DNA from 2 places in the Peribacillus sp. NPDC096540 genome. Region 1 is predicted to be linked to the other one. Evidence: riboswitches for the same ligand, from Rfam matches in the RefSeq annotation. Region 1 holds a riboswitch; the other holds the start of a gene.
What was found. Region 1 has a riboswitch for glycine ahead of glyA (serine hydroxymethyltransferase). Riboswitches for the same ligand answer to the same signal wherever they lie in the genome.

Region 1 (7,331 bases):
CAGTATGAAGCTTTTTTTCACGCATCATTTTCTTTAAGTCCGTATATTGTTCATTCGTATTTAATTTAATTTTAAGCCATTCTGGTTTACGAAGATTACTAATGGACATTTTATTTCTCACTCCTATGAGCAGATGTAATTTTAGCTTTAAAGAGGTTGTTCAATAGTCCTATAAAAAGACCGATTGAGTTTCTCCTTTCCTCTGTCTTTTTGGTTCTCAAGACTATTTCTCCTTGCACTTCTTGGCCTTTTTGTCATCCTTTTTCACGCGCTTATATGAAACCACCATGAATGAAATAATGAGATTTGGGATTCTTCTCTTTATTTTCATCCCTGGTGGTTCATGTTCAATCATTCATTTATGACTTTACCGTTTCTTCCTCTACTACTTCCTCTTTGGAATAACGCAAGATTGGTTGTCTAGCTGCTTGGACCTCATCCAATCGCCCAATGACCGTAGTATGTGGTGCGTCTAAAACAACACCTGGGTTTTCTTCCACTTCTTTGGCAATTTGAATCATTACATCCGCAAAAGCATCGAGTGTTTCTTTTGACTCTGTTTCTGTCGGTTCAATCATCAAACATTCCTCAACATTTAACGGGAAATAGATGGTCGGCGGATGGTAGCCGAAATCTAGCAGACGCTTTGCCATATCAAGTGTTCTTACACCCAGCTTTTTCTGCCTAGATCCGGATAGGACAAATTCATGCTTGCAAATTTGTAAATATGGCGCTTCAAAATATGGCTCTAATCTTTTACGAAGGTAATTAGCATGAAGGACGGCACTTTCAGATACTTGGCGCAGCCCTTCTGGCCCCATCGTGCGAATATAAGTATACGCCCGCAAGAGAATTCCGAAGTTTCCATAATACCCTTTTACCCTTCCGATAGAGTGCGAATAATTAGAGTTCAGCACATATTTATCACCGTCTTTTTCTATGCGCGGCACTGGCAAGTAAGGAATAAGTTTCTCTTTCACACCGACAGGACCTGCCCCTGGACCGCCACCTCCATGAGGCGTCGTAAATGTTTTGTGAAGATTTAAGTGCACGATGTCAAAGCCCATTTGACCTGGTGTTGTTTTACCTAAAATGGCATTGGCATTCGCTCCGTCATAATATAATAGGCCCCCTGCTTCATGAACAACCTGAGCGATTTCCACAATTTCTTTTTCAAAAAGTCCAAGGGTATTCGGATTTGTCAACATTAGTGCAGCTGTATCAGGCCCCACATGTTTCTTTAATTCTTCTAGGTCAACTAATCCACTTTTATCGGATGGGATCGTGATTGTTTGAAAACCAGCAACACTTGCACTTGCAGGATTTGTACCGTGCGCGGAGTCTGGAACAAGTACTTTCGTTCTGGTTTCACCTTTTTGAGCATGATACGCCTTAACCATCATTAAACCTGTCCATTCCCCTTGAGCCCCAGCAGATGGCTGTAAAGTTACAGCATCCATTCCTGTAATGACAGCTAGCTCTTCTTGTAATTCATATAAAACTTCTAATGCACCCTGTACTGTTTCAACGGGCTGATATGGATGAATGCGGCTAAAGCCTTCCAAACGTGCCACATCTTCATTTATTTTCGGATTGTACTTCATCGTACAAGAACCCAGTGGATAGAATCCATTATCGATCCCATGGTTTTTATTAGAAAGCGCTGTGTAATGGCGGACAAGCTGCAACTCTGATACTTCTGGGAGCTCCGCCGGTTCGTCACGAATTAAATGCTTTGGAAATTTGTCATTTATATCAACATAGTCAACGTCACTATCCGGAATACTTGAACCTACACGTCCTGGACGACTTATTTCAAAAATTAACTCATTATATTCAACCATTTACAATCGCCTCCAAAGCATCAACAAATTGGTCAATTTCTTCTTTTGTTCGCTGCTCAGTCACAGCTAGCAGCATTTGATTTCCAAAGTCGTAATCACTTTCTAAATCAAATCCACCGATAATACCCGCCTTAAGAAGTTTTGCATTGACTTCCTTTACCGGACGAGGAAGCCCGACAACAAACTCATTGAAGAATGGTGCTTCATTGATTATGGTATAGCCCTTCTGTTCTAATGTTTTCGCCATGTAATCAGCTTTCTCAATGTTTAGCTGTGCCATTTGACGAATCCCTTGCTTTCCAAGTGATGTCATACAAATAGAGGAGGCAAGAGCATTTAATGCCTGGTTGGAACAAATATTGGATGAGGCTTTATCACGGCGAATATGCTGTTCACGCGCTTGCAGTGTTAACACAAATCCACGTTGTCCTTTTTCATCTGCTGTTTGCCCTACAATACGTCCTGGGATTTTGCGCATGAGTTTCTTACTTACCGCAAAATAGCCGCAGTGTGGACCGCCAAAGGACATCGGGATTCCTAATGGCTGCATATCACCGATCACAATATCTGCCCCAAGTTTCCCAGGAGCTTGTAAGAGTGCTAGTGCAAGAGGATTGGCGCTTACGATTAAAAGGGCACCTTTTTCTTCCGCAATTTTCTTAATTGCTTTTAAATCCTCTATGGAACCGAAGAAATTTGGATATTGCACAATTACGGCAGCAGTGTCCTTATCAATTTGTTCTTGCAGCTTCCCTAAATCTGTAACCTCATCAGCAAGATTTACTTCCTCAGCTGTGTATCCCGGACCTCCAGCTACTGTATGTAAAATAGCACGGGATTCAGGATGTACCGCTTTGGATACAAGTACTTTTGAACGTCTTGTAGATGCAACGGCAAGTGATGCAGCTTCTGCAAGCGATGTAAAACCATCGTACATGGAAGAGTTAGCCACATCCATTCCTGTCAACTCACAAACCATCGTTTGAAATTCAAAAATCGCTTGTAATTCACCTTGACTGATCTCCGGTTGGTAGGGTGTATAAGCTGTGTAAAATTCGGAACGTGAAATCATATGATTTACCACACTTGGAATATAGTGATCATATGTACCCGCACCTAGGAAAGTTGGGTAATGATTAGCATTTTTGTTTTTTGTAGCAAGCCGATTCATTTTTTTCAAAAGAAGCGGTTCAGGAACCGCCTCTGGAATGTTTAGCTCATCCTGCAGGCTAATTCCAGCTGGAATATCTTCAAATAACTCATCTATAGAAGAAATATTTAAAAATTTGAGCATTTCCTCTTGGTCCTGTTTCGTATCAGGGAGGTATCTATAAGTGGCTGTCATATTATTCCTCTCCTTCATTAGTAAATGCTTGATATTCATCTTCGTTTAGAAGTGAATCTAACTCTTCTGGATTGGACATTTCTACTTCGACTAACCACCCTGCTTCAAATGGATGCTCGTTAATCGTCTCTGGAGCGCCTTCTAACTCTTCGTTTACAGTAACTACCGTACCTGAAACAGGTGAGTAAAGTTCGGAAACTGCTTTAACTGACTCGATCGTTCCCATCGATTCATTGACAGTTACTTCATCATCAATCGCTGGATTTTCAACAAAGACGATATCACCTAATGCCTTTTGTGCATAATCAGAGATTCCAATACGTACACGATTTCCTTCTAATTGTTGCACCCACTCATGTTCTTTGCTATATCGTAAATTTGATATTACTTTTGTCATTGTATTTTCCCCTTTTCGTTTTTTACTATTCACATAATTCTGAATATATTTCAGATAATTTACTCATAGCAGGTTGTCGATTTCGGGCTGCATGCAAGGTACCGGAAATCAACTTAAGAAAACTACACGATAACTCTATTAAAATATTTCCACTTATCTTTTGTAGAATGGTGCATTAACAATAACAGCTTCAATCAGTTTATTACGGATTTCCACTTTTATCGGCGCCCCCACTTCAGCTTGGTTGGCTGATATCAAGGCAAGCCCTAAGCTTTTCTTCAAAGATGGTGATTGTGTTCCGGATGTAACAATACCTATTTCCTCTCCACCTTTAGAAATTACCTTATAACCATGACGCGGAATCCCCCGGCCTGTTACTTCAATCCCTACTAATTTTCGTTTTAATCCAGCTTCTTTTTGTGCTGTAAGAGCAGATTTTCCGATAAAGTCACTTTCTTTGTTCGTCTTTACGACAAAGCCGATGCCTGCTTCAAGCGGGCTGATATCGTTACTTAGTTCTTGGCCATAGAGTGCAAGACGTGCTTCAAGCCGAAGCGTGTCCCGTGCACCAAGTCCACATGGTTGTAATCCATTCGTGGTTCCTGCTTCTAAGAGCTTTTCCCAGAGTACTACCGCTTTGTCTGCTGCTAAATAAAGTTCATATCCATTTTCTCCTGTGTAACCTGTACGGGATACAAGTATGTCGGTAATCCCGGAGATGCTGACATGTTGGGCGAATTTAAAAGAGCCAATTTCTGATAAATCTATTTCCGTTAACTTTTGCAAAATGCTTTCTGCCTTTGGACCTTGGATCGCAAGCTGAGCGATGTCTTCCGAAATATTTTGGAGCGCCATCTCTCCTTTTACATGCTGCTTCATCCATTCGTAATCTTTCTCAATGTTTGCGGCATTAATAACGAGTAAATATTTTTCATTCCCTAATTTATAAACTAATAAATCATCGACCGTTCCGCCGTCTGGATAGCACATTGCGGTATACTGTGCTTGATTGATGCTAAGCTTTGTTACATCATTTGTAACAAGGTAGTTAATATAACTCTCGGCATCTTTACCTTCCACAAGTACTTCTCCCATATGAGAAACATCAAAAAGTCCTGCTTCTGTTCGAACAGCTTCATGCTCTTCTAAAATGCTGGTAAATTGAACTGGCAGAGCCCAGCCACCAAAATCAATAACTTTTGCCCCGTACTTTTTATATACTTCAAAAAGCGGTGTTTGCTTTAATGCTGTTTCAGTACCCATGATCTACCCCCAATTATAATTTTTTGCAAAATAGATGTTCTTTCATCCGTTTACCGGTTTCTTTCATAGCCAAGCCTCCAAATGACGTTTCTCGAAGGTTTCTTGGCATATCATTTCCTAACTTATACATGGCTTCAATTATCTCATCACAAGGAATGCGGCTTTCAATCCCTGCTAGAGACATGTCGGCCGCTGAAAATGCAATCGAGGCTCCAATCGCATTCCGCATGATGCAAGGAACTTCAACAAGTCCTGCGACTGGATCATAAACCAATCCTAAAAGTGACTTCATCGCAATGGCTGTCGCATTCACGGCTTGCTTTGGCGATCCGCCTTTTAACTCAACGATTGTCCCAGCTGCCATGGCCGTTGAGGTTTCAGTAAAGGAATACTTCCATTGAGCTACCCCTTTGCTTACACAGTAATTGGCTGTTGAAATAACGGATAAACATCACAAATCCCTTTGGTTGTTTCTTTTGCTTTCTCAAGAACGTCTTTATTTCCTTTACTCTTTAGAACAGTTGCAATCACTTCACCAATTTTCACCATTTCTTCTTTCTTCATGCCTCGGGTCGTTAAAGCTGCTGTTCCCATTCGGATACCGCTCGTAACAAATGGCTTTTCTGGATCATATGGAATCGTATTTTTATTAACGGTAATGCCCGCTTCTTCTAATAATTTCTCTGCTTCTTTCCCTGTTAAATTCCACGGGCGCAAATCTAAAAGGACAATATGATTATCTGTTCCACCAGAAACAAGGGCTGCACCTTCATTTTTTAATGTTTCTCCAAGTGTTGCAGCATTTTCAATGACTTGTTTCGTATAATCCTTAAAGCTTGGTTGAAAAGCCTCGTTGAAAGCAACCGCTTTTGCTGCAATGATGTGCATGAGTGGGCCGCCTTGAATTCCTGGGAACACGGATTTATTAATCGCTTTGATAATTTCTTCATCGTTTGTTAAAACGATACCCCCGCGCGGTCCTCTCAATGTTTTATGAGTAGTACTTGTCACAACATCTGCATATGGGATTGGAGATGGGTGAAGACCAGTTGCTACCAGCCCTGCTATATGAGCCATATCCACCATAAGTTTTGCACCAACTTGATCGGCAATTTCTTTAAATCGTGCAAAATTAATCGTTCTTGGATAGGCACTTGTCCCTGCAATAATCAATTTAGGTTTTTCTTTCTTTGCCATAGCTTCCAACTCATCATAATCAATTAATTGAGTATCTTCTTTAACTCCGTAGGACACAACTTCAAACCATTTTCCTGAAACGCTGACTGGACTTCCATGTGTTAAGTGGCCGCCATGTGAAAGGTTCATTCCCATCACTTTATCACCAGGCTGAAGCAGTGCGAAAAAAACTGCGAAATTGGCTTGTGCACCTGAGTGAGGCTGAACATTTGCATATTTGGCACCAAAAAGCTTTGTTAAGCGCTCAATAGCTGCTTGTTCTGCCACATCGACAAATTCACATCCACCATAATAGCGCTTTCCTGGATAACCTTCTGCATATTTATTTGTCATCACGCTTCCCATTGCCTCTAATACATCTGGGCTAACGAAGTTTTCTGATGCAATTAATTCCAGGGTTTGATGTTGACGTTGTCCTTCCTTCTCAATCGCTTCAAAAATGGTTAAATCATTTTGTTTTAAACTCATTTTATTTTCCTCCTAGACATTTTTTAATTATTCTGATTTTTAATGTGGTTCGAGACACTAAAATCTCTTTCCCGCTACAGTTACTTTTCTATGAAGACTGTTAAAAACAGTATGATTTACTACCTTTTTTGCACGCAAAAAAGGACAGAAAAGGGTAACGTAGCGTTCTCTACCCTTCTCTGTCCTTTTACCTGAGAGTTTAGCTCCATTTTTAATAGAACCTTTCCCCTTTGGTGGCGTACATGTTTATACGCGCTCTCCAGAGGTGCGTCCAGTTGTGGTTCCATCTACCTGAGAGATTTGTTCCAAGGGTCTTTTTGGAACTTGCTCCTTCGGTGGCTTGTGTCGCATTGCACTCTCCCACAACTGTCATCCGCTTATTCAATTTGGTAAATTTAGAATAGTTGTTGTGGCTAATTATGTCAAGCATTTTTGAAAGCGCTAACAACACTATTCTAAAATAATCTTTTTTCTCATCAAAATATGATCATTCAGATATCTTAATGGTTGCTTATTGAAGCGGGCAGATTGCCACTTAATTTCCCGCTGCCTTCCTCTGATTCGACTGATCTACCTCCGTTTTCCGCATCCTATAAATCGTAATCAGCATAATAAACCAAACAGGAGTTACGAACAAGGCAACACGAGTATCTTCCGAAAGTGCAAGCACAACAAGTACGAACGCTAGGAAAGTAAGGATCAAGTAATTAGAAATTGGATAAAGTGGTAATTTAAATTTGTTCATTTTCGCTAGATCTGGCCTTGTTTTGCGGTATTTTAAATGACTGATGACAGTAACTCCCCAAATAAAGATGAA
Region 2 (7,331 bases), on a different contig from region 1:
TTTCTCCGTGGCGTTTACTAGGGAGAATCGAGTAATCAGAAAATATGTTGGTTCCTGGTAGTCATTATTGACTACACAATTCCGTTTTGCCTAGTTTTATAGGTTGGCAGGAAGCTTGCCTATATATTAACGAGGACGTAATACAAGTGGGAGGCAAAGTTCATGTCGAATAATGAAAAACAACATCTTAATTTACCTTTTACCGGAATCTGTACGTTCGGGAAATATCCCGTATGTCCTGATCTAGACCAGCTAGATGCAGATGTAGCTGTCATTGGAGTTCCAAATGATATGGGAACACAATGGAAGTCAGGCGCAAGAATGGGTCCAAGAGGAATTCGGGAGGGCTCTACATTATATAGTTTCGGGTTAGATGGTGCCTATGATATTGAAAATGATATCATTTATCTTGGCCCGAAATGGAAAGTCGTTGATTGCGGTGATGTAGACATAGTCCATGGGGATATGATGCAATCCCATGATAATACGGAAATAGCCATTCGAAAAATCGTTTCAAAAGGTGCAATGCCAGTTGTTTTAGGTGGAGATCATTCCATTACAATTCCAGTAGGAAAGGGCTTGGGTGAACTCGGGCCATTTCATGTGATCCAGATTGATGCACATTTAGACTGGGCAGATCACCGTTCAGGAATGCGGGTTGGACATGGAAGTTGCATCCGCCGCTTATCTGAAATGAATCATGTTCAAAAGATTTTCCAATTGGGCATTCGTGGAATCAGCAGCAGTAAAAAAGAAGATGTCGATGCTGCCAGAGAATACGGAAGTGTCATCTTGTCTCCCCGCCAAATGAGAAAGATGGGATTTGAACAGGTTCTGGAACTTATTCCAGAAGGTGAAAAATATTATATTACCATGGACATTGATGGCCTCGACCCATCGATCGCCCCTGCGACAGGCACACCTTCTCCTGGAGGCCTGCTTTATGATGAAGTCAACGAATTACTCCATGGAATTGCAAAAAGAGGAGAAGTAATCGGTTTTGATATGGTAGAAGTAGCTACTCCTTACGATCATACGGGAATAACTGGACAAGTGGCAGCGCGCCTCTCATTAGACTTACTTAGTTATGTTTTAAAAGAAAAAGAGAAAAACCAGGCTGCAATCAGCGATTATCAAGAGCAGAACTACATAAAGAAGCATTAGTCTGTTAAATTTGAAAGCGTTTGCTGATATAAAGTGATTTTCCTCCGTTTTATCTTTTCTTAGTTTCCTGAATATGTATAAATAAAGAGGCGATACCATAAAAAATACTTATGTAAATAATGTACAATCGCGAATATTTAGAGTGTTTCAAAAAAATATATAGCTGATGACGATTGTGGGAGAGTGCAATGTAGACAGCCACTGAAGGAGCAAGTTCCAAAAAAACCTTGGAACAAATCTCTCAGGTAAAGAACCACAATGGGACGCAACTCTGGAGAGAGCGTTTATAAAACGCCACCAAAGGGGAAGACTCTTTTTAGCATAGAGTTAAACTCTCAGGTAAAAGGACAGAGAAGGGAATGTTGCCATTACCCTTTTCTGTCCTTTTTTGCGTGCAAAAACAGGGAACATGATATGAAGTGGCAGCAGCTATCTAAAAAAAGGAGGAAATAAGAATGAGTTTGCAGAAAAATGATCAAACCATTTTTAAGCAATTGAAAACGAAAGGCAACGGCAACATCAAACACTAGAGTTGATCGCATCAGAAAACTTCGTCAGCCAAGATGTATTAGAGGCCATGGGAAGTGTGATGACGAATAAATATGCAGAGGGTTATCCAGGAATACGTTATTATGGCGGATGTGAATTTGATGATGTGGCAGAACAAGCAGCTATTGAGCACTTAACAAAGCTGTTTGGTGCCAAATATGCAAAGGTTCAGCCTCACTCAGGTGCATACTCGACTTGGAAGTATTTTGTTCTATCACAAATGGGATGCCAGTACTAGTTTGTGCCTCCCATGATTACTTATTCCCTATATCAATACCAACATGTCCACCTTTTTTTAGTATTAAAGAATACTATATGTCTGGCATTACTCCCCTAGTAGATACCGGTTTTTCAGTAGTGTCTGGAAATTAGGAGTATCTCTTGGCGATGAACCACGCTTTGGATTACGTTAAACAACTTATTGGGCAGGGAGTTCAACAAGGGATTATTTATTATTTGTAGAACTTATTACTTAATATTTTTTTCTGGAAGGAGTATTTAGATGAGACAAATAATCGCTCTGTGAAGTATTTAAGTGAGGAGGATGAATATGTTTCAAACACTAGAGGATTTCTTAAATTATGGAATAAATGTAAGTTTACATATTTTGGGGTATTCGTAATATAAATAAGTAGCAATAAACTTCAATTGTAAATTAAAGACCTAAAAGGTGGGATAGAATGGATGCATTTTTGACAGTTATACCAATTATACTTATAAGGTATGGCCTATTGAGTGCAATAAGTAAAGAGGGGCCTAAACGTGCAGGTTTCTTTGCTCCATTATTGGGAAAAGAAAAAGTGGCTTTCTGGATTTATCAAATTACGACCGCCCTTATTCTATTATTTTTATTACTACTCAAAATTAGAACAGACTCAGTTTGGTTTTATATCGGCCTAATAATCTATATTTCAGGAATTGTTTTATATGCGGTATCTATAGTAAATTATGCTAAACCTAAAATGAATGGGATAAATGTAAACGGGTTATATCGAATATCCCGCAATCCTATGTACATTGCATATTTCATTTACTTCTTGGGTTGTGTATTGCTTACACATTCATGGATATTGCTTGGGTTATTAATAGTTTTCCAAATATCAGCGCACTGGATTATTCTTTCAGAAGAAAGATGGTGTATCAAGAAATTTGGGGAAGAGTATATAAAATATATGAATAGAGTGAGACGTTATTTTTAGATAGGTACGGTACAAATTTGATATTCAAGTGGTGATCCCCCATCTTTTAAAATATTCATTAAGGAAGCACATAACGGACTTCCTTTAAAACTTTAAAATAATCAACATTATTCTTAAACATAGCCTTTATTATAAAAACAAAATTTTGAAAGAATGTACTTAAGTTAACAGGTGCGTTAGTTGATTAAGGAACACAAAAATGATCAATCTTTTTTATAAAAGAATAATCCAATTAAATAGTATAAGGGCATGTTTTGATTAATCTTTTTTCAAAACATGCCCTTTCTATTTATTCCTTTATCAAGGTGGAAAAAGAAGCTCTTCCTATTGGGTTTTTGCATCTTTTAATTAGCACATTTAGTTGTGAATTTGAAAGAAGGAAACAATATATTGTTGCTAAACTTTATACAAAAAAACAGCTGTCGACTTTGTCGACAGTCTGGAACCATATTAAATATGGTGTCTTTTTTATTTTAATGGGATTTCGAAATCTCCAATAGTCAAAGTATTCCCATCTTTTATTTTGTAATTTTTACGATATAATTCCATCATAATATCGCCAGCTTGATCTGTCCTGTCTTTATATTCGGATTGAGGTTTATAAGTAAAAGGGAAGACTTTTTTATATACTTGAACTGAATTTCCTCTGTATTTTTCTCCAATGATTTTGTAAGTATGATAGCTTACTGCGTAGTCATCCTTTAAATTTCGATCTTCTATTATATGATACTCTTGGGCAATGTAAAGTCTAGGTAAAATAGAAATGACAAGGACAATAAATATGACAAGACTTATAATTAGTGGAATTTTTGTATTTCTGAAATATAAGAATGAAGCTATCCAATAAATAGTTAAAAAGAAGAAATAAGGGATCAGTGTTCCCATAATAAACTCTTTTCCATCAGGAGAGATAAGAGCAAATTCTAAAGAAAGTAGAATCAACATTACAAACCGTAGAGTTAAATAAACTACAGATAAAGAAATAAAAAACAAGTTCACTTTTCGGCTCGTTCGGTATGGCGGTGAAACCGTAAAGGGAACAAGAACCTACAAAATGTAGGCGTTAGCCGTACAGATCGTGGTTATCGGTCCATTTAATGCCGAAGCGACACGTACAGAATGACAGAAAGGTGTTTTTCCGTTATGATAAGTCTGTAGTGCTCCCGCCTGAAATATATTTTGATACTCTAAATATTCTCAAAATGTTATAAATAAAGGCTAGTCGCAAACTAACTGAAAGTGAAAACATACCTTTTCCAGACAAAGACACTAATCGCTCCACAGTGATATTAAATTCATTTAGTGTAGTTTTAAAATAGAGTCGTACCGTTTATAAAAAACATATATCGGTTTAAATAAAGTTTAATCGTTTATAAAAATGATAAACCGAAATGAATCCTTGATTTTGATTTTCCTTAATGCTCTTCGGGAATGCTAAAGGGGAGTTAATTGTATGTGGAAGCTAAACTTCTATTTCATTGAGCTTTTCGGTTATAATGGAGTTGGATGTCTTCGTTTGCGATTATGTGGAGACCCGAGTTTTATATTATCTGAGGTCAGTATACCTTACATCAAAGGAGTTTATTCATAATGCATGTGCTACAAAAAACACAAAAAATAGTTCGCTATCAGAATCAACAGGGCAAGATACATTACGGTATTGTTGAGGATGAGATGATATTACAACTGTCTAGCAGTTTTGCTGAACTTGTCAACAAGGAAATAAAGTATGACGGGGTAGAGCTGAAATATAGTGACGTGAAAATTTTGGAACCTGTAAAACCCTCGAAAGTGGTTAATTTCGGCTGGACATATGCAGGTCATGCGAAGGAAACAGGGGGAGAGGCAAACCTTGTAGAACCATTTCTATTTTTAAAGCCATTATCTGCGCTTATTCCAGACAAGGAGAAAATTATCCTTCCTCCAAACGATCTATCCAACCAAGTAGAACTTGAAGGGGAAGTAGCCTTGGTAATTGGAAAGCGCGGAAAAAACATTAAAGAAGAAGATGCGCTTGATTATGTGTTTGGTTGTACGATATTTAATGACGTCACAGCAAGAGATCTTACAAAAAAAGATCCACAGTTTACGCGGGGCAAAGGATTTGATACGTTCGGACCTTTGGGGCCGTGCATCGTTACCGGGGTAGATCCTACAAATTTGCGGATTGTGACCACTTTAAACGGCCGCGTTGTACAAGACGGGAATACCAATGAAATGTCTCTAAGCATTCCGTATCTAATCAGCTGGCTTTCGCAGGTAATGACACTTGAGCCAGGTGACATTTTGGCCACGGGTTCACCATCTGGCAGCTGCCCGATCAAGTCGGGGGATGAGGTCGTTGTTGAAGTCGAGGATATCGGTCGGTTATGTAATGAGGTTCAGTAGGATTTGCCAGCATTCTTAATAACCACAAATGAAAATATTCATAAATAGATGAGCCGACTTTTTAAAATGTTACAGGGGGCATCGTAATAAAAAGAAAGAAGAGTTTCTTTGTACTTGCATTCGCATGTGGTGCTGCTAGAGAAACGGCAGTATTAAAAGAGCTTGGTGTCAATTAATTTGAGATAAATGATAAACCTGATGGTCAATGGCTAAATAAAGTTGAGTATTGAATCATTCCTTAATGAATTCTGAGTGGCAACTGAAGAAGAAATGGAAAAGGCAGCAGAGCTTGAAATTAGACATATGGCTTTCATGAGGTTGCAGGAAATGAATGTACAATTTGACAGTGCGTCTTATAAAGAACTATTAAAAGAGTTTCAAGATTTTGAAACCGATTCGAGTAAATTTGGGAGAGATGTATCCAGCCGTTTATCCGTTCTGTATGAATGGCCAATCAGAATTAATCATGCAAACGGCCCTATTTATATTGGTGAACACGATTTATATGAAGAAGAAGAGAATGAAGATTGATATTGAAATTTACACTTGGCATAGTCGTATAGGTTCATGTATTAGCTATTAATGTATTTTAAATCGATTTTAGAGCGTTAACCAAAAGGGTTAACGCTCTTTTTGTTTACAAAATTTGCTGGATATGAAGTAAGGGGATTCTTCCTTCTTTTTGAACTAAAGGGGCAGTTCAGTTGAACAAATCTTTTTATATATTGTTGCTGTGATTATTGAAAACAAAGTATTAAATTTAAAACCATAGAATAAGTATTAGAAGTGAAAAGGAGCTTGCCTAGTTATTTTTTTCTTCTTGTTTTCGTTTTATCTCAAACTTTCTTCCTTTTTATTATTAGGGGAAAAGACGTTTTTTCGAAAAAAGGAAATTTCAATCTCATGAACTTCTTTAAAAAGACATCAATTTTCTTTCCTGCTTATAATAATACTCGAGGGTGAGCAAACATGAAAAATAGAATAAAAACAAAAATGATAAAAATACTCAGTGGTAACAGGGAAACTAGATTAACCGTTCAAGTTGCAGATACTCAAATAAAAATAGAAAAGGGCTTAATGTTTGTTGGGAAATTACCCGAAAATGAGGGGATGTTATTTGTGTTTTCAGAAAAAATATATGGTGGCTTTTGGATGAAAAACACATTAATTCCTTTATCTATTGCTTTTCTTGATTCAGATGGGGAAATTCTAAAAATACTTGATATGGAGCCTTGTAAAAAGGATAAATGTCCTACCTATGATCCAGATCTTTCTTATCATTATGCAATTGAAGTGAATCTTGGATGGTTTGAAAAGAATCAAATCAAAGAAGGGGATTATGTAAAGTTTGATTGAATTCATCTCACCACACTTCTAGTTCTTAGAGGTGTGGTGATTTTTTAATGGATATTTATGTTAATATCGCTGAAAAAATAGTGAAGAAATGTACATAAACTAACAGGTGCGTTAGCTTAAGATAGGAGCAGTCTTTAAGGCAGCTTTTTCTTTATTTCATACTATCGGGACAGTTGTGGCATTAAACCATAAAAATAATATTGACTTAAAGAGCGTTTTTTCAGTTATTAATAATTAAGAACATTATAATTAATTAATAAAAACTTTTTATCATTGGGAGATATTATGAAAAGAATACCGTTTTATAGTTTCTGGTTTGCTAAGACAAGCATAGCCTTAGCTGATGTCATTTACATTATGGTTATTACCACATTTATATATCAAAAAACTGATTCTGCATTAATTGCTTCATTATTTCCTTTATTCAAAGCCTTGGCTAATATAATCGCTGGTCTAACATCACCATTAATATATAAAAAGTTCACTTTTTCTAAATTAATGGTGAGTCTTCAGGGTTTAAAGGCAATAATACTTACTCTCTTACTCTTTGGTTTCTTGCCTATAACTACTCATATTTATGTTCTGTTATTTATAATTTTAGTAATATCTTTTATGGAAGGATGGGGAAACCCGTTACTTAATTCTGTAACACCTAAAATTGTACCGAAAGAAAAT

Region 2: linked by a shared signal. The riboswitch ahead of glyA (serine hydroxymethyltransferase) and the one ahead of glyA (serine hydroxymethyltransferase) in region 1 are both predicted to bind glycine.

Annotation. Positions count from the first base shown of each region.
Region 1 is NZ_JBNNTG010000061.1:4,441-11,771, forward strand. It holds gene lipA (lipoyl synthase) at 1-109, opposite strand, end outside; gene gcvPB (aminomethyl-transferring glycine dehydrogenase subunit GcvPB) at 360-1,844, opposite strand; gene gcvPA (aminomethyl-transferring glycine dehydrogenase subunit GcvPA) at 1,837-3,189, opposite strand; gene gcvH (glycine cleavage system protein GcvH) at 3,191-3,586, opposite strand; gene gcvT (glycine cleavage system aminomethyltransferase GcvT) at 3,740-4,849, opposite strand; gene ACQKMR_RS26890 (L-serine ammonia-lyase, iron-sulfur-dependent, subunit alpha) at 4,863-5,213, opposite strand; gene glyA (serine hydroxymethyltransferase) at 5,264-6,514, opposite strand; glycine riboswitch at 6,684-6,787, opposite strand; partial or broken gene ACQKMR_RS26900 (amino acid permease) at 7,050-7,331, opposite strand, start outside.
Region 2 is NZ_JBNNTG010000056.1:5,774-13,104, reverse strand. It holds gene speB (agmatinase) at 163-1,164, shown strand; glycine riboswitch at 1,331-1,430, shown strand; glycine riboswitch at 1,431-1,524, shown strand; partial or broken gene glyA (serine hydroxymethyltransferase) at 1,620-1,939, shown strand; gene ACQKMR_RS26425 (methyltransferase family protein) at 2,394-2,912, shown strand; gene ACQKMR_RS26420 (hypothetical protein) at 3,381-3,911, opposite strand; gene ACQKMR_RS26415 (fumarylacetoacetate hydrolase family protein) at 4,503-5,300, shown strand; gene ACQKMR_RS26410 (hypothetical protein) at 5,553-5,831, shown strand; gene ACQKMR_RS26405 (DUF192 domain-containing protein) at 6,270-6,656, shown strand; gene ACQKMR_RS26400 (MFS transporter) at 6,942-7,331, shown strand, end outside.